DNA from 3 places in the Peribacillus sp. RS7 genome. Region 1 is predicted to be linked to each of the others. Evidence: riboswitches for the same ligand, from Rfam matches in the RefSeq annotation. Region 1 holds a riboswitch; each other region holds the start of a gene.
The links. Region 1 has a riboswitch for S-adenosylmethionine ahead of ACDZ29_RS17565 (Fur-regulated basic protein FbpA). Riboswitches for the same ligand answer to the same signal wherever they lie in the genome.

Region 1 (7,504 bases):
TAGGGTGCAGGAAATCGACAGAATCGGTTGATGCCGTAACGACGTTGCTTCGCGCATGACGCATGGCGGATATAGCTGCTACATCATCAATGTATGCCATTAATTTGCCTCCGAACATCGTACCAATGTTATTTGTATCCGGCGGGAGGACAAGGCTTGTTTTTATGACCAAAGAGTCCCGGCAATGTTTTATTTCTTCCATGGTGACTGCACTCCTTTATGTCTGATTTCTCACTAGTCCACTTTATCGAATTATTACCTGTAAATCAATTCACATGCTTATTTTCCTTCTTTTAGTCAAAATTATTCGGTTAAAATAAAGCGTCCCACTCTCACTGCCCTTTTGGCTGCTTGCCTTGTTGCAGCTCACGCAGGCTCAAACCAAATGTCATTTGTAAATGAGGATAATCCTTAAACCCTGTCCAATCCCCGCCCCAATCAAAACCTAACCCTTTAGCGATGGTTACGACTTCCATCCAATCCGACTTTCCATTATCGTTGCCGTCATAACCCATATCCCAAATGGCCTCACCTTGTTTGTTTAGGAGGGCAAAATCTATCGCCAAACCGAAATTATGAAGAGACTCCCCACCTTTTGCATTCGTTACGATGTTCCCCGTACTTAAACGGCCTTTTTCATAGAGTTCATTTTGCTCGGCTAAAGAACGGAACCCTGCCGTAATGATTACCGGGATGCCTTTGTCATTGGCCAATTGAATGAGCTCGTCTTTTTTGTCGGCGACAATCGGATTCAGCTCGTCTGTCAGTTTGATTTCATCTAAATCAGGCGGAAGCATATACTTGAACAAGAGCCCCAACAACAATCCGAAAAAGCCCAATATCAGACATGTCCTTACCCAAGTGGCTTTCACTGAAAAACCCTTCCTTTACTATAACTGTCTGAAAGTCAAAAACTCAACCAAAGACGGATGAGTTTTTTTCTTCTATTATAACTTTGATTTCAATTCTTCTATTTGCATTAAATGCCGTTTTTCATGTAGTCCCACGAACGGGACCCATTGCTTCAAGCTTAATTCTTTAAACAAAGGGTGGGGAAAAGACTTTTGTTCCAGATCATTTTCTTTTGCATGATCAACGACTCTTATAAAAGCTTTGCGAGATTCGGACAACTTATCCTTGACCTCATTCAAAGTTTGGAATGATTCTGACGGAATGACAAATGGCGGGGCCTGAACCTTCACTTCACGATTTAATGTAAGCTCGATCGGTTTATTAACAGCCGGAGTGCTATCGTCGCTTTTCAATTTATCGGCAATGCTCTTTGTTATGGCCCGTTCCATTAAATATAAATGATCCAACACCTGAATGATGCTCCATCGTCCTGCTTCAGGATGCGCGTTCAGCTGTTCATCCGATAGTCCGTTGACCGCATTTAAAAGTTCTTCCCTGATTTTTTCATTATCATTCATCTTTAGCATCTCCTCTTATAAGCCTGGCTAATCTCTTATAATTATTCCATGACCTATATGAATGTGTAAAATAATAATACTTTTTGACAGAAACGAACCAATTAAAAGTTGTCTATTTTTTGAACAGCTCTATGATAGTCATAAAGGTAAAATTCACCTAATATAAAGGACTATCAAAATTCATCAAGGGTATTCTAAATAGGAGTGATCGCCATCATTGGAGGATACTCCATTCAGCCACAAAAGCAGATAGCACCCCAGATCTTTGCAGTTCTCTTCCTAACTAAAGGCCATATCAAATTCCTAGCGACTTATGCATTTTTGCTTTCATTTGAAATCATAACTTTCCAGAACCCGATTCGTAATGAGTTGATACCCTTTTTCATTCGGATGTATCTTATCACTGAAATACTCTGTTTTCTTTTTATTTTCAAAAAGATCATTTGTAGGAATGAATACCATCCTATCATCCTTTTCCGCTATTCCCTTTATTGCTTGGTTATAATCTAGAATGTGTTTTTCAAGTTTTTCATTGTCTTTAATTGGGTTATATAGCCCTACTACCAGTATATCCGCTTTATCGTTTGCCTTTATCAGTGTTGATATAATCTTATCCAGATGGTTGATATACTCCCGTTTACCATCATCGATTTTTCGGTCACTTATTTTCTCCAAGTTCCCGCCGTTACTATTGATCAAGTCATTCGTTCCAATATAAACGATGAAAGTATCGGCTTTATCAAGTTTCGTTTTAATGCGGTAATCGTCAAGCTGCTTCATTACCCCATCCGTTTCCTGACCTTTTATACCGTAATTCCAAAAACTCACTTTTTGTTCCGATTCCGGATTATTCAATTCATCCTCCAGACCGTCTATATATCCTTCCCCGTCCTTATCCCCTTTTCCATAGGTTAACGAATCTCCAAAAGCCATCACCCTTTGTACATCTTTCGCTTCCGAGGCTTGAAATTTATATGCAGCGAAACAAATTATTAGTACAATAATTAATAAACCTGCTATTTTTTTCATTTGCTTCTCCTTTTGTCTATTTACAATGAAGTATTTAATCTTTTAAATACCCAAAAATCTGTAGTCCTAACATATAAAATGAATTGTCAGATAAAGAGAAAAGAGTGTATGATAGTATAAAACTTTCAATGGATTGGGTTTCATTCACCGTCCCTTAATAAAAAAGCGGCGATACCCTTTATTCTGGAGATAGAAAATAGATAGGAGTTTAAATCATGGAAGAGCACATAGAGTTTAGAGAGGCAGAACTATCGGACTTACCCAGGATCGTTGAAATATATAATTCGACAATTGCTTCAAGAATGGTCACGGCAGATACGGAACCTGTATCCGTACAATCGAGGGTTAAATGGTTTGAGGAACATGATTCAGAAAGTCGACCGCTATTTATCATTACTATAGAAGGGGACACTGCTGGATGGATGAGCTTTCAATCGTTCTATGGGAGGCCGGCCTATAATTCCACGGCTGAAATCAGCATTTATATTGATGATTATTTCCGGGGAAAAGGAATCGGACAAATTTCGATTCAAAAGGCAATTGAAGTGAGCCCAAAATTAGGGGTGAAGACTCTATTAGGTTTCATTTTTGCCCACAATGCCCCAAGCCTGAAGCTCTTTTCCAAATTCGGGTTTGAAAAATGGGCACATTTACCTCAAGTTGCCGAGCTGGATGGCATTGAACGGGATTTGATCATTCTTGGTAAACGTGTCGATATTTAAATATATTTATTTAAAAGCTATTGCCTTGTGTAGTAGCTTTTTTCTCTGATTAAACGAGGACGAAATGGTGAATTTAAAAATACCTATATACTTTCTGGAGGGAAAAATATTCAGATTCTCTTTTATTTGTCAACGCATTTAACAGCGCATCCAATTCTTGACTTGCTTGAACAGTTAGAAGACTTGTAAAACCATAAATTGCTGCCAATTTGATCATTTCCTCTCTCTTTTCTTCTACTTTTTCTATAGTTACCTTCCGGCAAATCATATAAACACCTCCTAATTTTTCAATATTTTTACACTTTCATCATAATGAAACTCGTAGTTAAAATCAACTATTTTACAGAAATTAAATGTGTTATTTCATAGGTTAAATGTGACAAAAAGCCTATTTCAGTCTCTAATTATGTATATTTTGTGACATCCACTATATAAACTTAAATAAAAAAAGCATCCACAAGTGTGATACATTGCGAATGCTTACTTCATATCCCTATCCCAAGAACCCAAAATATAGTCTATCGCTTACTATGTCATCCATTCCGAAGGAGACTCGTTATTAGGTCTATTTATAACAATCTTATATTCATCTTCAAGTACTTTTAACGGGGCATCGTAAAGGTGCCTTTCATCAGAGGTTTTGTATACTCCATTGGCCAATAACTCTTCAATAAGCTTTGCCTTCCTCTGTTCAATCCTCTTAAATAATTCCGCCATGTAAATGGCTCCTTTCCTAGTCATCATAGAGCCTGCTTCTAGTTGAGCTAAACTGTATTAACTGGTTTGATTTTCACCAAATTATATATACCTTTTTTATTATGTCACTAAACGTTATTCCGCAAAAATAAAAGCCTCTTCTAATTCAAGAAGAGGCTGACAGTGTCCGTACGGCTCTTCTTATCTTCCAAGCATATGCTTGTTGGATTTAGCACAGTTCCCAAAATGGGTCTGCTGCCGAGGTTTCTTTGGGCCAAGTCCCTCCACCTCTCTGGATAAGAATTCAATATATAATTGATGTAGACATGATTTTATCTCAATAATCATCAAATGTCAATTACCTGGATCTCCCTTTTTTCCCGTGCCATAAAGGATTACCTCTTTCAAATACGGGTTGCATTTTCTTGTCTTTCTGATATGATGTCAGTAATTACATACAATTCACACCACTAGGGGAGTCTTTTTTAAGACTGAGATGGAATTAGTTCCGGACCCTTTGAACCTGAACCGGCTCATACCGGCGGAGGGAAGTGGATGATATCGTCCATTTACAGACTTTATCCATCTACCCCGTTCCGTATTCAGGAGCGGGTTTTTTTTATTGGGTGTAAACAGGGGGATCCATTTTAAAGGAGGATGAACAATGGAGAATACTAAATTAGAAACATTCAGTGATAGACTTCATGGACGGGCAAAAGAGATTTGGAAAAGGAACCATTCACATCCCTTTGTCCAGGCAATTGGAAACGGCACACTTCCTGAAAAGAAATTTGCCTATTACCTGAAGCAGGACTATATCTATCTCATGGATTATTCCAAGCTCTTTGCTTTAGGTGTCATCAAAGCTCATAATATCGAAACCATGGCAAAGTTTGCGAGTATTTTAAATGAAACCCTTCAAGTTGAAATGAATATCCATCGGCATTATGCTGCGGAATTCGGAATCAGCTCCAAGGAATTGGAAGATACAGAACCCACACCAACCACTCTAGCCTATACGGGTTACATGCTAAATGCAGCTCAGCACGGCACTTTGGCAGACCTGATAGCATGTCTCCTGCCATGTGCTTGGGATTATTATGAGATCGGTTTGCTATTGAAAGAACAAAATGGTGATGCATTGGAAAACAATCGCTACTCTGATTGGATAAGGTCATATTCATCTCCTGAATTCGGTGAAGCACACAAGTGGCTGATTGCTTTGTTGGAAGAATTAACAGAAGGCATGCCCGAAAAGGAACTACTTAGATTAGAAAAGCACTTTTTGGTGACTTCCCGATATGAATATTTATTCTGGGATATGGTTCAAAATGAGCAGAATTGGCCACTGTAGGTCGTTGATATGATGATGAATCCAATCAAGAAATTGACATTGACCGCCATGATTACGGCTATAACGACTTTAACCAGTTCATTTATTTTCATCCCTGCCGGATTTGCGAAAGTCTTTCCTATTCAACATCTGGCAAATGTCCTGACAGCCGTATTATTGGGACCTGCTTATGCGGTAACACAAGCTTTTTTAGTTTCCATCATTAGAAACATGTCTGGTACCGGTTCAATTTTCGCCTTTCCTGGCAGCATGATCGGTGCACTTTTGGCTGCCGTCGTATATCGAAAAACACAAAGCTTAAAATTCGCTTGTTTAGGGGAAGTGATCGGGACCGGGATTTTCGGGTCCCTAGCCTGTTATCCACTTGCAATCCTCCTATTGGGAGAAAAAGCTGCTCTTTTTGGTTTTTTACCAGCTTTTATGCTTAGTTCATTCGCAGGTGCGATTTTAGCTTTCATATTACTTAAAATACTTCTAAAAAATAATTATATGAAGGGGTTTTTTTATGAAAACAGCATTAACCATCGCAGGCTCTGATTCAGGGGGCGGTGCTGGAATACAAGCGGATTTAAAAACATTTTCTGCACATGGGGTCTTTGGAATGTCAGCAATCACAGCCGTAACCGCACAAAATACAATGGAAGTGCGTTCAATTCAGGCCATCGATACAGCTATCATTTCTGATCAAATTGCAGCCATCTTTGAAGATATTCGTGTCAATGCAGTAAAAATAGGTATGCTTGGATCTAAAGAAATAGTGGAAACAGTTGCTGCGTCCCTTAAAACATTCTTACCTGACATCGTTATCCTTGATCCTGTCATGATTTCCAAAAGCGGCCACCATTTGCTGGACGAAAAAGCCGTCTCTGCCTTAAAAACGGAATTGCTTCCGCTTGCAACACTTGCAACCCCAAATGTACCAGAAGCGGAAGTTCTTACTGGCTTGTCGATTCGAACGAAACAAGATTTTTACAGGGCATGCATATCCATACAAGAACTGGGCCCTAAAGCCGTTTTACTTAAAGGGGGCCATGCAGCGGGAAATCCAAATGATCTCTTTTATGATGGGACTGACTTCCACTGGATAAAGGGAGAACGCATTCATACAAAAAACACACATGGTACAGGCTGTACCCTGTCATCCGCCATTACATCCAACCTGGCAAATGGACTGACATTGCTGGAGTCGATCGAACAGGCCAAGACCTATATTTCTGAAGCCATTCGTAATAGCTTTTCAATCGGTAAGGGTCATGGACCTGTCCATCATTTTCATTCATTTTCAAAAAAAGAACGGAGTGAATTAATATGAAGGTTTCTGCAGCCGATTTATTCGTGAAGGTAAGAGAAAGAAAACCACTCGTTCACCAAATCACCAACTTTGTTACGGTCAACGACTGTGCAAATGCCACCCTTGCCATCGGTGGTTCGCCTGTTATGACATCGAGCCCAAGAGAAGTGGCGGATATGGTCAAATTAGCCGATGCATTGGTCCTTAATTTCGGTACGATTGATGATAAAGCTTTGGAAGCAATGGAGATTGCCGGTAAGACGGCAAATGCCCTGGATATCCCGGTCATTTTGGACCCGGTGGGAGTAGGTGCCACCGCCTATCGGACAGAGCAAGTCACAGAACTCCTACGTAAGGTTAATTTCCAAATCATTCGCGGAAATGCGAGTGAGATCCATCGATTGATGGGTGGGGATATCGTTACACGGGGGGTGGATTCGGGGGAACTTGCTATTAGCAATGCTGAGCTGGCTGCACAAGCGGCAAATAAATTGAATAGTGTCGTCGTAGTCAGCGGAGCGAAGGATGCTGTTAGTGATGGAAAACATACGTCCATAATCGACAACGGGAACCTCCTTTTAACAAATGTTACAGGTACCGGATGCATGGCCACTGCTCTTATCGGTACCTTTTCCGGAGTCACGGACGATTTCTATGCTGCTGCAGTTGCCGGTATCTCTACCATGAGCATTTCAGGGGAACTGGCTGCTGCAAAACTTCAAGAAGATGAAGGAACAGGCACGTTTCGTGTGAGATTAATCGATGCCATATCAAGAATGAATAAGGAAACCTGGATGCATGAGGTGAAAATAAATGAAGAAATCCAAAATTGATTTAAGTTTATACTTAGTTACGGAAGAGTCCATAGCAATAGAAGTTTTGACCAAAATCATTACAGAATCGGTTTCAGGAGGAGTCTCGATCGTACAACTTAGAGAAAAAAACAATTCCTCCCTTTCCTTTTATAAAAAAGCTTCTGCAT
Region 2 (7,504 bases), 250 kb from region 1:
TCTTCTTTTCCCTGATATTAACTGGGAAAAAGTGACAGCAGCCATAGAAAACCTTGAAGTCCTCACAACCCACGCAAGCACATCCATGGACTGAAAAAACGATGGGGTTTTTCCCCATCGTTTTTTCATACATTAAGGAATCAAATCATAACATTGCTTGTTTCAAATCACCCTTTTCTCTATGCACCTATTATTAAACAAAATGTGGTGCCAATCCTTCAGTCTAATAAAAGAAGTTTTCATCAGACTGTCTGTTTCCATAATCGAAGGAGATCACTTTCATGTTGTCTGTGGATACCAGCTTTTCTATCAGCTGACTCTGGTCGATTCTTTTCCCAATCCCAAATATCTTCGAGTGTTTCAGAAAGCGGACGGAATGTTAGTCCATTATTGATGGCTTTATTGTTATCAAAAGCCAAAAATCCATTCAAAGGTTCCTTGGCTCCTGGAAAAGGGAACTCTTCCGGTATCCATAAAGGCATCTCTCCCCACGGCTCGACTTTATTGTCCATCAAGAACTTTTCAGATACCCATGTAAAGGCAGCATTGCTTCTTGTCACCTTTTTACAGTCTTCAAGTAAACGACCCATAGTTAGAGTGTAATCCGGTCCCACGGCGTTATATGCACCTGTCATACTTTTTTCTATCATTTGGATGATCCATTGAGCTAAGTCCCTTGCATCGATAAATTGGATTGGACGGCCAGGGCGTCCCGGGGATAAAACTTCTCCCCCTTCCGCTATTCTCTTAAGCCAGTATGGCAAACGGTCAGTGTAATCATATGGACCTACTATTTGGCCAGCACGAATTGACAAGACTTTCCCCGGCAGTTCTTTTTCAGCTGCTTTTTCGCTCAATGATTTTAGCGGACCATAATATTCCCCGTATATCGGTCCAGCCGTTCCACGGGTGATTTCTTCTACTTTTGCATCATTTAGTATATGAACCGCTCCATTTTCATCAATGCCTGGTTTGCTAGGATCCTTATAAACTGAGCAGCTTGAAATATATGTATAATGTTTAACCTGATTCAGTAATCTGCAAGATTTCTCTACAGTTCGAGGGATAAAACCCGATGTGTCAATGACTGCATCCCAATGTCTTTCCTTCAACATTTCCAGATCCCCGTCGCGGTCCCCTCTTAATTGTTCGATTTCGCCAAAAACATCAGGGTTGCTTCCACGATTAAAAAGTGTGACATCATGCCCTTTCTCAATCGCAGCTTTAACTAAATACCGGCCTATAAACCGTGTACCACCCAATATTAAAATGTTCATACAATCGCCTCCTCTTAAACGATATTCCATAAAGCATACGCAAAACCCTTTCCTAAAATTAACAATAATTCCAACTTTTATTCCAACTCGCTTTTTAACCATGAATTTCCGTTTACCGGAATGATTTGACCTTGTCATGTCGTTTTTCTTAAAAACTAGTAATATTCTTAATCTTTTGCACTTTATTCTTTTTCGCTATAATGATATGGATATGAAGAAAGAAGGTGGAGACGATGCTTGAAAATCTTAAACAAAAATTCCCGAATGCTATTACCAATAAAATGGATACTGATGAAATTTCTGAATATGTTTGGTTCGAAGACTCTAGAAGTATACTTGGGATTCCCCGTTCAGAAATCACCGCAGAAGAAATCCGTTTATTGGAACTGCTATTTGCTCCTTCCATAAACCCAAATAACCCAAATACGTATCAAGACGTATCATGGAAAACTTTTTTATCCGAACCGAATGCACCATTGCCCTTAACAAGCTGGGAGAATGTTCGATTCATTCATTTCAAGCTGACTCATGCAGACTTTTCCAACTCCGATTTTGAAGACGCCTTCCTCGCTTTCGTTCCATCTGACGCAGCATTGGTCTGGGAAAATGAAACGTCAGGAATCTTGATTGAAACGGACAAGGATGAACCTTTATCAAATAAAGAACTAATCGCCATTTCTTCCACGCTTGAAAGTGACTTTTATGTAAAGACACGTATGTTCACCGGGCGCTTTCACCCTGTAAATCAAGACCTTCATCATCACAGGAACCAGGAGAAAAAATGTTTTTATTTGGCACAAGTGCATCTGCCGGATCTAAAGGTGGCTGATTTAGCAGACATCATCCCCCACTCATTAATAAATGACCTTTCCGTTACGAATGCAAAGTGGTATATCAATGAGATTCTCGGCAAGACCAAGCAGGATACTGAACTTATCAAAACGATCAAAACGTATATCGAATGTAATTCCAATGCCACCTATGCCGCCAAACAGCTTTATATACATCGGAACAGCTTACAATACCGGATAGATAAATTCTCTGAAAGAACTGGTCTCGATATTAGGAACTTTCGTCACGCCTTGACTGCGTACTTGATTCTTTTACTGAATGATTAATTTTCATTACAAACAGGGGTTTTCATCCTTTTTTGTGCAATGTGCCCATACTTTTTTCTAAACTGATAGCTTAGACTATATTTAATTAGTACAAGTAATCAAGAGTTTAAAAGGGGGATTTTTCATGGCAGAGTTAGTATTGGATCATATATTCAAGATTTATGATAAAAAGGTGACAGCTGTTAAAGACTTCAACCTTCGTGTTGCCGATAAGGAATTCATAGTTTTTGTGGGACCTTCAGGCTGCGGCAAATCGACGACTTTACGGATGATTGCCGGACTGGAAGACATTTCCCAAGGGGATTTATTTATAGACGGCAAGCGAGTCAATGATGTCCCCCCTAAAGATCGTGATATTGCGATGGTTTTCCAGAATTATGCCTTATATCCACATATGTCCGTCTATGACAATATGGCATTTGGATTAAAGCTCCGGAAAACGCCAAAAGCGGAGATCAAGCAAAGGGTCAATGAAGCTGCAAGGATCCTCGGACTTGAAGAGCTGCTAAATAGAAAACCGAAAGCCCTTTCAGGTGGTCAGCGCCAGCGTGTGGCACTAGGCCGTGCAATTGTAAGGGACGCAAAAGTATTTTTGATGGATGAGCCATTATCCAATCTCGACGCAAAGCTGCGGGTTCAAATGCGTGCTGAAATCGCAAAGCTACATAAACGTCTGGACACCACAACGATATATGTCACACATGACCAAACAGAGGCAATGACCATGGCGACACGTCTTGTCGTAATGAAAGATGGTATCATCCAACAGGTCGGTGCCCCAAAAGACGTTTACGAGAAACCCATAAACGTTTTCGTCGGCGGCTTCATCGGATCGCCTGCCATGAACTTCTTTACCGGAACATTAAAAGAAGGCATGTTTAAAATTGGTGAACAAACGTTTGAAATACCCGAATTGAAGATGAGAATGCTGCGTGATCAAGGATATGTCGGAAAAGAAATGATCTTTGGCATCCGTCCGGAGGATTTCCATAACGAAGGAGATTGCTTCACGGAGTCCCCCAACAGTATATTCACAACCCAAATTGATGTAGCCGAACTCATGGGCGCGGAGATCATGCTTTACTCCACATTAGAGGGGCAGGACTTCGTCGCACGGGTAGATGCCAAGAATATTATCCAGGCAGGCGAGAACATCAAACTAGCCCTTGACATGAATAAAGCACACTTTTTTGATAAAGGGACCGAACATCGCATTTTAGTTGAAGAGGACGAACAAATGCAGGAAAGCATGAAGTTATCTGCCAATTAAACGTAAAAAGACCCGTTCATGAATGGGTCTTTTTTTCATTTATTCAAATATTAAATAAGGGTCAAATCTATTCCTGGACCAATACCACTTCATCATGTCCGCATTCAGAGCATTTCATAAGATGCGGGCATTGGCCTTTTTGAAGGGATTGGGGGTATCCGTCGTTCAGCTTAAGTGTGTCGATATCCATATAAGCACTGTAATCATCAGCGTAATCCATGAATTTCCCTTTATCCTCAAGATTGCTGCTGCATTCCGGGCAATTTACATGAATTTTTCTTAGACCGTTGCAAAGCGGGCATAAAGACATTGTTATTCCTCCTGTTCCCGATACTTATGATCTCAGTATTTGTTGCTTTCATTATTTTAACACATGGAAACACCCTCCCTAATACCGGCGGGAGGGCACTCCTATGGAATTATTTATTAACCATGTTAGCGGGATCGACCCATGCTTTGAATTCATCTTCCGTGAGGAACTCCAATTTCAATGCCGCTTCTTTTAAGGTAGAGTTGTCCTTGAATGCAGTTTTGGCGATCTTGGCTGCTTTTTCATAACCAATATGCGGGTTCAATGCTGTTACCAACATAAGGGAGCGATCTACATTTTCTTTGATCTTATCTTCATTTGCAGTGATGCCAACCGCACAATTAATGTTAAAAGAGTGTATGCCTTCCGTCAATAATTTCACTGTTTGAAGGAAGTTATAGATGATGACTGGTTTGAATACGTTCAATTCAAAGTTACCTTGGCTTGCTGCAAATCCAATTGTAGCATCGTTACCCACGATTTGTGTCGCAATCATGGTAAGCGCTTCACTCTGTGTTGGATTGACTTTACCCGGCATGATGGAACTGCCTGGCTCATTTTCAGGAATGGCTATTTCGCCGATTCCGCTTCTAGGGCCACTTGCCAGCCATCTGACATCGTTCGCAATTTTCATTAAATCTGCTGCCAATGCTTTCAAAGCACCGTGTGCATAAACGATTTCGTTATGGCTTGTCAATGCATGGAACTTATTATCCGATGTGACGAAAGGATGTCCTGTATCCGCTGCAATTTGTTTTGCGGAAAGTCCCGGGAATTCTTTTTTTGTATTGATTCCTGTTCCTACAGCCGTTCCCCCTAGAGCCAGGTTCAATAATTTTTGGCTGCTTTCCTCAATCATCGCTAGATCTTTATCAAGCATCGCTTTCCAGCCAGAAATTTCTTGTCCTAATGTCAGTGGTGTTGCATCTTGAAGATGTGTCCGGCCAATCTTCACGACATCCCAAAACTCTTTTTCTTTTGAATCGAATGTATCACGAAGTTCTTTGATGGCAGGAACCAACTTTTCAGCGACCTCCATAAAGGCTGCAATGTGCATGGCGGTCGGGAAAGTATCATTGGAGCTTTGTGCCTTGTTTACATCATCATTCGGGTGAAGTGTTTCCGATTCACCATTTTCTTTTAACCATTCATTCCCTTTGTTAGCGACCACTTCATTCACGTTCATATTACTTTGCGTCCCGCTTCCCGTTTGCCAAACTACAAGCGGGAAGTGTTCATCAAGCGTACCTTCAAGGATTTCGCCGCAAATCTTAACGATGGCATTCTTTTTAACTTCCGAAAGATCACCGAGATCATAGTTCACCTTTGCCGCAGCTTGTTTAACGTATGCAAATGCACGAACCAATTCAATCGGCATTTTTTCATTACCAATTTTGAAATTGTTACGGCTTCTCTCGGTCTGTGCTCCCCAATATTTATCGGCAGGAACTTTCACTTCACCCATCGTATCTCGTTCGATTCTGTAATCCATGTGTTCTCCTCCTATGTTTGCACTATTCATCGAAGACCTTAAGTATATGAAATGAATAATGTCGTATTATTCTCTCTCCTTACATTGTACAAACTTTATTATTTTAAAGCAAAAATATCCGGCCAAGCCTCCCCTTTTTCTGAAAAATTCAATTAATTCAACAGGATCATTCAGGATTATCCTTGACCACATGAAAATTCCGGATATTCTTTTTTAGACACGTAAAGTGTTGACACCGCTAGGCTCCAATAGACCTAGTCATGAACATCGAAGCAAAATCCATCAAACTTGTTCTTGACAGTATTTTGTATTTATAGTAAATTCAAAAGAAATTGAATAATCTAAACTCTTATCGAGAGAGGTATAGGGAATGGCCCGATGACACCTCAGCAACCTTCATTTGTTTCAAACCAATGAAAAGGTGCTAATTCCACAAGTTTGTGAACTTGGAAGATAAGAAGAATGACTCGTCCCTACTTAATCAAAGTCTTCTTCTTAAAGAAGACTTTTTTTATTTTATATAACTCAAAGGAGCAGTGAAAACTATGTACAAAACTGAAACATATCTTGCTCAATTAGGAAATCGCAGCGAAACGGCGACAGGAACAGTCAATCCGCCAGTATACTTTTCAACTGCTTTTCGCCACGAAGGAATCGGTCAATCGACTGGATTCGATTACACAAGGACAGGTAATCCTACACGCCAACTATTGGAACGATCCATCGCCGATCTGGAAAAAGGCGACCAAGGATATGCCTGCAGTTCAGGAATGGCAGCCATTTCTACTATACTGGCCTTATTTAAATCAGGTGATGCATGGATTGTCAGCGAAGATCTTTATGGGGGTACATATCGTCTGTTAGAACAAGGTTTTAAGAAATGGGGGTTGCAGTGTGACTATGTGAACACTTGTTGTTTGGAGGATATCGAAAAAGCCATCACTCCTCACACGAAAGCCATCTTCATTGAAACTCCCACTAACCCTCTTATGCAGCAAACGGATATTAGCGCCGTTGCCGCATTGGCCAAACGATTTGATTTATTGTTAATCGTTGATAATACTTTTTACACGCCTCTTATTCAACAACCCATCCTGCTTGGAGCGGATATTGTGATTCACAGTGCTACCAAGTATCTCGGTGGTCATAATGATGTGCTCGCCGGACTGATCGTGGCCAGCGGCGCGGAATTATGTGATGCACTTGCCTTCCATCATAATGGTACTGGTGCTGTCTTGAGCCCCTTTGATTCTTGGCTGTTGATGCGCGGAATGAAAACCCTGGCATTGCGGATGGATCGTCATGAAAAGAATGCAAAGGTACTTGTAGATTACTTGTCGGAACATGATTGTGTTACGGACGTATTGTATCCCGGTAGGGGCGGCATGATTTCCTTCCGCATCATTGAAGAAGCGGCGGTCAACCCATTTTTACAATCACTCTCATTAATTTCGTTTGCAGAAAGCCTTGGAGGGGTCGAAAGCTTCATCACCTATCCTGCTACACAAACACATGCCGATATACCTCTTGAAGTCAGAACGGCCAATGGGGTTTGTAATCGCCTGCTTCGCTTCTCCGTCGGCATTGAGGACAGCGACGATTTGATTCAGGATTTACAGCAAGCATTCGCACACGTAAAAAGGGAGGCACTACGATGACCGATCATGATTTTAGCTTTGAAACCAAATTACTCCATAATCAACATAAATTCGATTCGGCAACAGGCGGTGTGAGCGTCCCCATTCAGCACGCTTCCACTTTCCATCAATCCGATATCGATCAATTCGGTAAATATGATTACAGCAGAAGCGGGAACCCAACTCGCGAAGCGCTGGAAGATATCATTGCCGAACTTGAGGAAGGTACACACGGTTTTGCCTTTTCATCAGGAATGGCAGCCATTTCAACAGCTTTCCTACTGTTGTCTGCCGGAGACCATATCGTCATTTCCGAAGATGTGTATGGCGGAACGTTCAGGATGGTCACAAGTGTTTTGACACGTTTCAATATTGAGCATACTTTCGTTGACATGACGGA
Region 3 (7,504 bases), 830 kb from region 1:
GTTTTATGGATTAAGACCCGTTGTCACTAGTTTAATCCTCTTTGCAGCTATCAGCTTTGCACTTTCCAATCATTTGATAGCCCTGAACTTTTCTTGGCATACGATAAGCTTATTACTCGTTTTTGGATTATCGTTATTTGCCCTATTGAAATTACGCTGGCACCCAGCCTATGTCATTATTCTTTCTGGTTTAGTTGGTGTTGTCCTCTATTCATAACGACTAGCTCACACAACCATTATGCGTTGGGTTAATCAATATGAATCGGAATTCTTAAACATTGATAACACTTAAACTGATGGAAGAGCGAGGTGACATCGCTCTTTTTAATTATTTTTTACCAATGTTTCCATACACCTTACAAAGTAAAACCCTGAATCTAATGATTCAAGGTTTATTTTCATGCTTATTCTCATTATTAAGAAGTACGTTTCTTCGTTTCATTATCTACCGGCTGAAATCGCGGATAACCAATCAAGATGGCTATGACTCCACAAAGGCCAATTAGTATTGGGTAATATGAATACGGCAAGATGCTTATCGGAGAAATATGTGCTACCCCAGCTGCAACAAGCAGTTGTGCCCCATATGGAATTAACCCCTGAATGCAGCATGCAAAAACATCAAGCAAGCTCGCCGATTTACGCAGATCAATCCCATACTTTTCAGCAATATTTTTGGCAAGTGGCCCGGCAATGATAATTGATATCGTGTTATTTGCCGTGGAAAGGTTCGTCAAACCAACAAGCCCGGCAATGCTGAATTCAGCCCCTTTTTTAGTTTTGCTGTTTCGGGTCACGAGGTGGAGAAGATAATCGATACCTCCATTATGCTTGATTACAGCTACCATGCCTGCGATTAAAATGGCCAGGAAAGAGATTTCATACATTCCCGCCATCCCTTCTCCGATTTTTTGAATGACACCCAACGGTTGATAACTTCCATCCGCCAAGCCGATAATTCCGGCAAATACGATTCCGATGGATAGGACCAGGAACACATTTACACCTGCCAATGCAGTGATCAATACACAAAGATATGGAAGGATCTTCACCCAATTATAAGAATGTTGAGCGATGGCAGCTTGTTCACCCATTGTTAAAACTCCAAGGATGACACATGTGATGATGGCCGCAGGTAAAACAATGAAAAAATTCACTTTGAACTTATCCTTCATTTTCGTTCCCTGCGTACGAACTGCAGCGATTGTCGTATCTGAAATGAAGGAAAGGTTATCCCCAAACATCGCACCACCAATAACGGCCGCCATTGAAAAAGCAAGCGAAATATCGGTTTGCTCACTAATTCCCACCCCAATAGGTGCTAGTGCTACAATCGTTCCCATGCTCGTCCCCATGGATAGAGAGATAAAGCAAGCGATGATGAAAATCCCTACCATTAATAGATTTTGCGGAAAAACCGCTAAGGCAAGATTCACCGTAGATTCAACTGCCCCCATGCCATTTGCAACTTCGGCAAAAGCGCCTGCCAAAAGGAAAATGATAACCATTAACATAATATTGGCGTCCCCGGCACCTTTACAGAAGATATCAACCTTATGATTGAGTGTCTCTTTCCGATTCATTGCCAATGCAGCTGCCGATGCAATTGAAATCGCTACAATCACCGGAAAAGAATAAAAATCTTTAGTAATGATTCCGGACCCTATAAATAAAATTAAAAAAACGACAAATGGGACCAATGCCCACGGATTCCCTTTATTGTTTGCACTCATGATGAACACCTCTTTTTATTTTTCCCATGACATGTGTCACAGCACTTATTCTTCTAACATTTTTCGTAAATAACACCTTCATGGAAGCTATAGCTAAAAATACTTTCAGCATAAAAAAGACCTCTTCCATTAAACACAACAAGAAGAGGTCTTTTAATTTATAAAAAACGCCCTCCTTATCTTTCAGGCAAAAATCAGCCTGCTGGATTTGGCACAGCACTCCTATTAAAGTCTGCTGCCGAGACATCTTCGGGCCAGTCCCTCCGTCTCTCTTGATAAGAAGATTTAAATTATATAATGATATTATCAAATGCACCGGTGTCCAAGAGAAAAGAAGCAGGCTGGTAAATTGCTATAACCGCTCCAAGTTTACCTCTGTCCACTCTCGGAAAGTGACATCGAAAGCCTTATTGAAAAGCAAATATAAGAGTACAGCATTTTATGTATTTTCGCAAGGTTTAGTTTAAAAGCATTTCAAGTGTGGACCTTAATATTATAAACGGACTTTTACATGTACAGTAAATAAGGTTTTTGGGTTAATTGTGATATTTGGATGAAATCTCGAATAATGTCATTTGTCGGGACGGAACTAAAATAAAAAGAGGTCTAAGGACCTCTTAGCAAATTTGTTGTATTAGGTTTGGTGAATTATTTTTAGTTGAATTCACATCAGTCGATACCTCAAATGCTTCCATTTGTTCAGAATCGAATGATTTTAAATACTGCTGCAGAAAGGCAGGATCATTAATGGATGGATTCAACCAATCTTTTTCATCTTCAGGTTTAAGGATGACAGGCATGCGGTCATGAATGCTGGTCATTAGCTCATTAGGAACGGTTGTTATAACTGAGCACGAATAGATGTTGATTCCTTCTGGAGATTTCCAGGATTCCCAGAGACCGGCCATTCCAAATGGCGCATGATTTTTAAGCTTTATTCGCATGGGTATTTTTCGCCCGGGTTCCTTCTTCCACTCATAAAATGAATCAGCGATTATCAAGCATCGTTTCTTCTTATACGCATTCTTGAAGCTTGCCTTCTCAGCAATGGTTTCCGCTCTGGCATTGATCATTTTGTAGCCCAGTTTTTCATCTTTTGCCCAGAAAGGAATGAGTCCCCACCGAAGATATCCAAGTCGATTCCTTGCCCCGTCATTAATGACGGATAGCACGGAGTGGGAAGGTGCAATATTGTAGCTGAATTGGTATTCTTCATCAAAAGGTCCTTGAATATTAAACCGTTCTTTTATTTCTTCAATGTCCGTGAAAAGCGTGAAACGTCCGCACATAATATCGCCTACCGTTTTAGGATTTATTACAGTGTAACAAATGGGACGGGCAGGTACAAATCAGCGTTCTAAAATCCTGATGTCGGTAAATGGTTGATTAAATAATTCGCTGGAAATCAAAAGTGTGCCCAGGACTTCCCTCTCATCTTCAGCTTTAATGATTTCTGACAAAATTAAGGTACTGCCATTCCTAACCGTTACATTATATTCATTCATAGGATCCCCCTCATTAGGCTAGATGGTTGTTATTATAAACCAAAAACCCACAAGTATCATTATTGACCTTTAGTAGAGTCGTAGTTAATCCACTAATGATGAGTCTATATAAAAGTTCACCGCTATTTACATATACATAAAAAAGACTGTCCATGAATGATCACAGACAGTCTGGTCAAAAGGTTTTTCACTTCAACAAATTTTTACTGATAATGATAATCGGATAGCAAAAAGGTCGATGAGGAATGCCTCTTGTTATTGCGTGGGAGATACCCATAATCCATGTCCATATATTATTTAAAATTCAGCAAAACCTCATTTATTAAATGTGCTGCCAATGTAACCGTTTTATTATTTTCGTCCAAAGAAGGATTCACTTCCGAGATATCAAAGGAGAGGATCTTTTCATTTGATACGACATGCCTAATAATCGCACGGACCAATTTCGGATTAAGTCCAAACGGAGAGGGTGCACTTACCCCAGGTGCGTAGGCTGAATCAATAACGTCCGTACATAATGTAAGAATAATGAAGTCATTTTTCTTAACGAATTCATTTATCCGCTGCTTGGTTTCATCCATTTCGTTCAATGACAAATCTTCTTCCAATATGTAATCGACCTTATTCCTCTCAGCAGTTTCAAACAGGGCCTTCGTATTTCCCTGTTTCTGAATTCCTACACATAAATATCCACACCTTTGATCCTCGTCCAAAATCTGCTTAAACATCGTTCCTGATGAACTTTCTTTTTCATAAGGCCTCATATCAAAGTGAGCATCAATATTAATGATTCCTAACCTAGCCTTTGGTCCAATGTATTTTCTAATCCCAAGATAATGGCCATAAAAGGTTTCATGTCCTCCGCCAAGTATGATAGGAATCGCTTTACTCTCCAATATTTTAGCAACAGCTGATCCCAGTTGAGTTTGGGCAGCCTCCATCTCTGGACCTTCACACGTTACATTTCCAGCATCTAACAGCTCGGTTTGGGAAGATAAATGACATGGTAATTTTGCCAAGGACTTCCTAATGTGATCAGGACCCTCTGCAGCACCAATCCTGCCTTTATTCCTTTTGACTCCTTCATCACATTTGAAGCCAATCATTCCAAAGGTTCTGGATGCTTCGGAAGAGATGGGTAATTCCGAAATCGGTGCCAAACGTACTCGTTGGTGGTATCTGAAGCTGTCCATGTCAGTATGGGAATCAACCCTTCCATTCCAATAATCCAAATTCGGTTTAATATACATAATTTTCTCCTTTATTTTAAAAATTCCAAAATATCTTTTTTAAAAATTATAAATGAGATAATATATAATTACCAATACTAAATTTTAATATATCTATAGTTTAAAGCTATAGAAAGGAGAATATATGGATTTGCGCCAACTTCGTTATTTCACTACCATTGTCCAAGAAAAGAATTACTCCCAAGCTGCTAAAATACTACATATATCTCAACCTTCCTTAAGCAATGCCATCATGAAATTGGAAAAAGAAGTTAGTTTGCAGCTTTTGGAACGTAATACAAGGGGGCTAGAGCTTACGGAAGAAGGGGAGATTTTTTATACGAGATCTGTTGACCTGTTAAGAAAATTCAATAATATGCAAGTGGAACTTGAGGAAATGAAGGATGTTGGAAGTGGAACAGTATCAATAGGTTCCATTGAATCATTCAAATTTTGGTTCCCGAAGTTAATCAGGAACTTTAAAGTCAATTATCCTAATATTCATATAAAAGTCAGGGAAATATTAGGGGAAGAGAAAGTTATCGATTCGTTAAATCGGTATAATGTTCATTTCACCATCACGAACCAGCCCATTAACAACGAGGAAATCGTGTCCACCCCCCTATATAATGAAAAATTCATGCTTTTGATCCATAAAGATGATGAGTTAAACAAAAAAGAGTCCATCACTTTCCAAGACCTTGCAAAGAAAGAATTGATCATCAGTACAACTGGATTTCAAACAAGAGATGATATCTTAAAAGCATTTAAGGATGAAAATGCAATTCCCAATATCTTATACGAAATAGAAAGGCTTGAAGCAGCTTGCAGTTTGGTGGAAGAAGGACTTGGGGTTACAATTTTACCGGAAAGCTATATAAAATCCGCTGCAACACGCAATACTGCAATTCGTGCAATAGATTCGAATTCATTGGAAAGGACTGTTTACCTGGCCTATTTGAAAGATCGATATCTGTCTCCTGCAGTATGTAAGTTGGTAGAGGAAATACATAGCTTTTTTAAGTGGGATGTTAGGAACGATGCCTAAATGCTGATTCTCTACTTTAAAGGAAAAGACACCATTGCTCATTGTGATTCACTTTATACAAAGAAAATACTTTAGACTTCCTGCCAATGAGCTAGGTTTCCCACTCATATTTGCAGGAGGTTCATGTGTTTTCACTATCCATCCGTATTGTTTTTCCTCACTAATAAATAACGTCCTAACGCTCACACTCCACGCATACTTGTTCAAGTATAGCATAGCGCTTTTTAGGAAGTTCTTATTCCCTCTGCTTCACATCGCAAGTTATAAAAATACTGGATAGTTTCCTTTTCATTTAGGATGGATTTTTTAAGTCCTTGTAACGTACGCATCCCAACTCTTCTATCTATCAGAGAAAGAATCTTTATAATCATATCATCTGATTTTAAGGAAATTTCTATTGGTAAATTAAAATATTCTTCAACCGCATAAAAAAAGTCATACTGTGCAAAAATCCCCTCTGCTTTAATCATTTCATGTGCTTGTATCCCTATCTCATAGTTCTGATTTCCATTATAGACATCGTATTCAATACTTTTGGCATTTCTTATTTCATTTTCTTTTCTGAACATTTCTCTATCAGATGTTATCGTACACATATTTAGGATTTCCTTTTTATCAACAGTAATAAAAGCTCGTCCTAATCGGTCGTGAGCCTTTCGATAATTCGTAACAGTAAACTGAACTCTATTTTTTAGAGAGTCACAGATAAAACTCTCTAACTTTTTCTTTACTTTACTCCATGGTTGATTACGCAAGTTTTTATTCTCCTTTACAGTTTTCAATTTCCACAAAAGTATATTTCTTTCATTATTCTATTCTGCTTGTAATGAACTATAGAGGTATATGTTTAAAGAGTAACAATCTACACAAGTTTAGCCATCTTTATTTTTGCGTTCGATCACTTCTTGAAATGCTTGTTCACTTGCAGAAAATGATGATGCAAGTAAATGGATAAAGAAGTCTTTCAACCGTGTATTTTTGCTTTTGCTTAATTCAATTTTTGAATTTTTACTATCAATTCACTTAACGACATTCTGAATCCCTCTAACTAACATTCTTTCATTCGTTTGTTTCAATCATATATCAAAAGAGAAAGTGAACATAACCTAAATATAAAAAATATAATCCTCCGGCAAGACTCTTTTTAAGAACCTCTTCGTTCTTTCTTCTTTTGGATTCACAAAAATTTCTTTAGGCGATCCCTCTTCCACTATGACACCTGCATCCATAAAAATCACTCTGTTTGCAACATCCTTTGCAAAAGACATTTCATGCGTGACGACTAACATCGTAGTTCCTTCTTTGGCAATTTGCTTCATCACCGTCAGTACTTCACCGACCAATTCCGGGTCCAATGCCGAAGTTGGTTCGTCAAATAAAATAATGTCAGGGTTTAAAGCAACCGCTCTCGCAATGCCCACCCTTTGCTGCTGCCCGCCTGAGAGTTCACTAGGGTAAGCATCATATTTTTCTGACAAGCCTACTTTTTCCAATGCTTTTTTACCAATCTCATATGCTTCTGCTTTCGCAATCTTCCTTCCAATAACCAGTCCTTCCGTTACATTTTCCAATGCGGTTTTATTAGTGAAAAGATTATAATTTTGAAAAACAAAGGCTATCTTTTGCCTTATTCCATGAATCACTTTTTTAGATGCCGTTTTAAGACTTACATCAATATCTCCAAAAACGGCATGTCCTTGATCTGCTTTTTCAAGAAAGTTAATGCATCGAAGTAAAGTTGTCTTACCTGAACCACTTGGACCCAGAATTACCACCACATCTCCCTTGTCTATATTTAAATCCACACCTTTTAAAATCTCATTCTCACCGAATGATTTATGAATATTTTTAATTTCTAGCATTTCGGCCACACCTCCTCATTTCAGATACTCACGGCTTTAAACCTGCTTACTCGTTTTTCATACCTTTTAAACAAGTATTCCACCAAACTACATAAAATTAGGTAAACAAGAAAGATATCAATATATG

Region 2: linked by a shared signal. The riboswitch ahead of ACDZ29_RS16295 (methionine biosynthesis PLP-dependent protein) and the one ahead of ACDZ29_RS17565 (Fur-regulated basic protein FbpA) in region 1 are both predicted to bind S-adenosylmethionine.
Region 3: linked by a shared signal. The riboswitch ahead of ACDZ29_RS21625 (Na+/H+ antiporter NhaC family protein) and the one ahead of ACDZ29_RS17565 (Fur-regulated basic protein FbpA) in region 1 are both predicted to bind S-adenosylmethionine.

The regions. Positions count from the first base shown of each region.
Region 1 is NZ_CP168135.1:3,491,812-3,499,315, reverse strand. It holds gene ACDZ29_RS17595 (acyl-CoA thioesterase) at 1-202, opposite strand, end outside; gene ACDZ29_RS17590 (M15 family metallopeptidase) at 333-872, opposite strand; gene ACDZ29_RS17585 (DinB family protein) at 948-1,430, opposite strand; gene ACDZ29_RS17580 (GDSL-type esterase/lipase family protein) at 1,758-2,459, opposite strand; gene ACDZ29_RS17575 (GNAT family N-acetyltransferase) at 2,675-3,181, shown strand; gene ACDZ29_RS17570 (aspartyl-phosphate phosphatase Spo0E family protein) at 3,255-3,449, opposite strand; gene ACDZ29_RS17565 (Fur-regulated basic protein FbpA) at 3,710-3,922, opposite strand; SAM riboswitch class I at 4,076-4,180, opposite strand; TPP riboswitch at 4,340-4,444, shown strand; gene tenA (thiaminase II) at 4,542-5,231, shown strand; gene thiW (energy coupling factor transporter S component ThiW) at 5,247-5,768, shown strand; gene thiD (bifunctional hydroxymethylpyrimidine kinase/phosphomethylpyrimidine kinase) at 5,737-6,543, shown strand; gene thiM (hydroxyethylthiazole kinase) at 6,540-7,355, shown strand; gene thiE (thiamine phosphate synthase) at 7,336-7,504, shown strand, end outside.
Region 2 is NZ_CP168135.1:3,245,243-3,252,746, reverse strand. It holds gene ACDZ29_RS16325 (iron-containing alcohol dehydrogenase family protein) at 1-94, shown strand, start outside; gene ACDZ29_RS16320 (NAD-dependent epimerase/dehydratase family protein) at 243-1,277, opposite strand; gene ACDZ29_RS16315 (PucR family transcriptional regulator) at 1,511-2,395, shown strand; gene ACDZ29_RS16310 (ABC transporter ATP-binding protein) at 2,520-3,665, shown strand; gene ACDZ29_RS16305 (hypothetical protein) at 3,733-3,975, opposite strand; gene fumC (class II fumarate hydratase) at 4,085-5,467, opposite strand; SAM riboswitch class I at 5,814-5,927, shown strand; gene ACDZ29_RS16295 (methionine biosynthesis PLP-dependent protein) at 6,013-7,125, shown strand; gene metC (cystathionine beta-lyase) at 7,122-7,504, shown strand, end outside.
Region 3 is NZ_CP168135.1:4,321,875-4,329,378, reverse strand. It holds gene ACDZ29_RS21630 (chromate transporter) at 1-217, shown strand, start outside; gene ACDZ29_RS21625 (Na+/H+ antiporter NhaC family protein) at 417-1,733, opposite strand; SAM riboswitch class I at 1,907-2,015, opposite strand; gene ACDZ29_RS21620 (SOS response-associated peptidase) at 2,351-3,022, opposite strand; gene ACDZ29_RS21615 (hypothetical protein) at 3,083-3,238, opposite strand; gene hutG (formimidoylglutamase) at 3,532-4,488, opposite strand; gene ACDZ29_RS21605 (LysR family transcriptional regulator) at 4,613-5,515, shown strand; gene ACDZ29_RS21600 (hypothetical protein) at 5,740-6,270, opposite strand; partial or broken gene ACDZ29_RS21595 (IS1595 family transposase) at 6,391-6,548, opposite strand; gene ACDZ29_RS21590 (amino acid ABC transporter ATP-binding protein) at 6,622-7,377, opposite strand; gene ACDZ29_RS21585 (amino acid ABC transporter permease) at 7,398-7,504, opposite strand, start outside.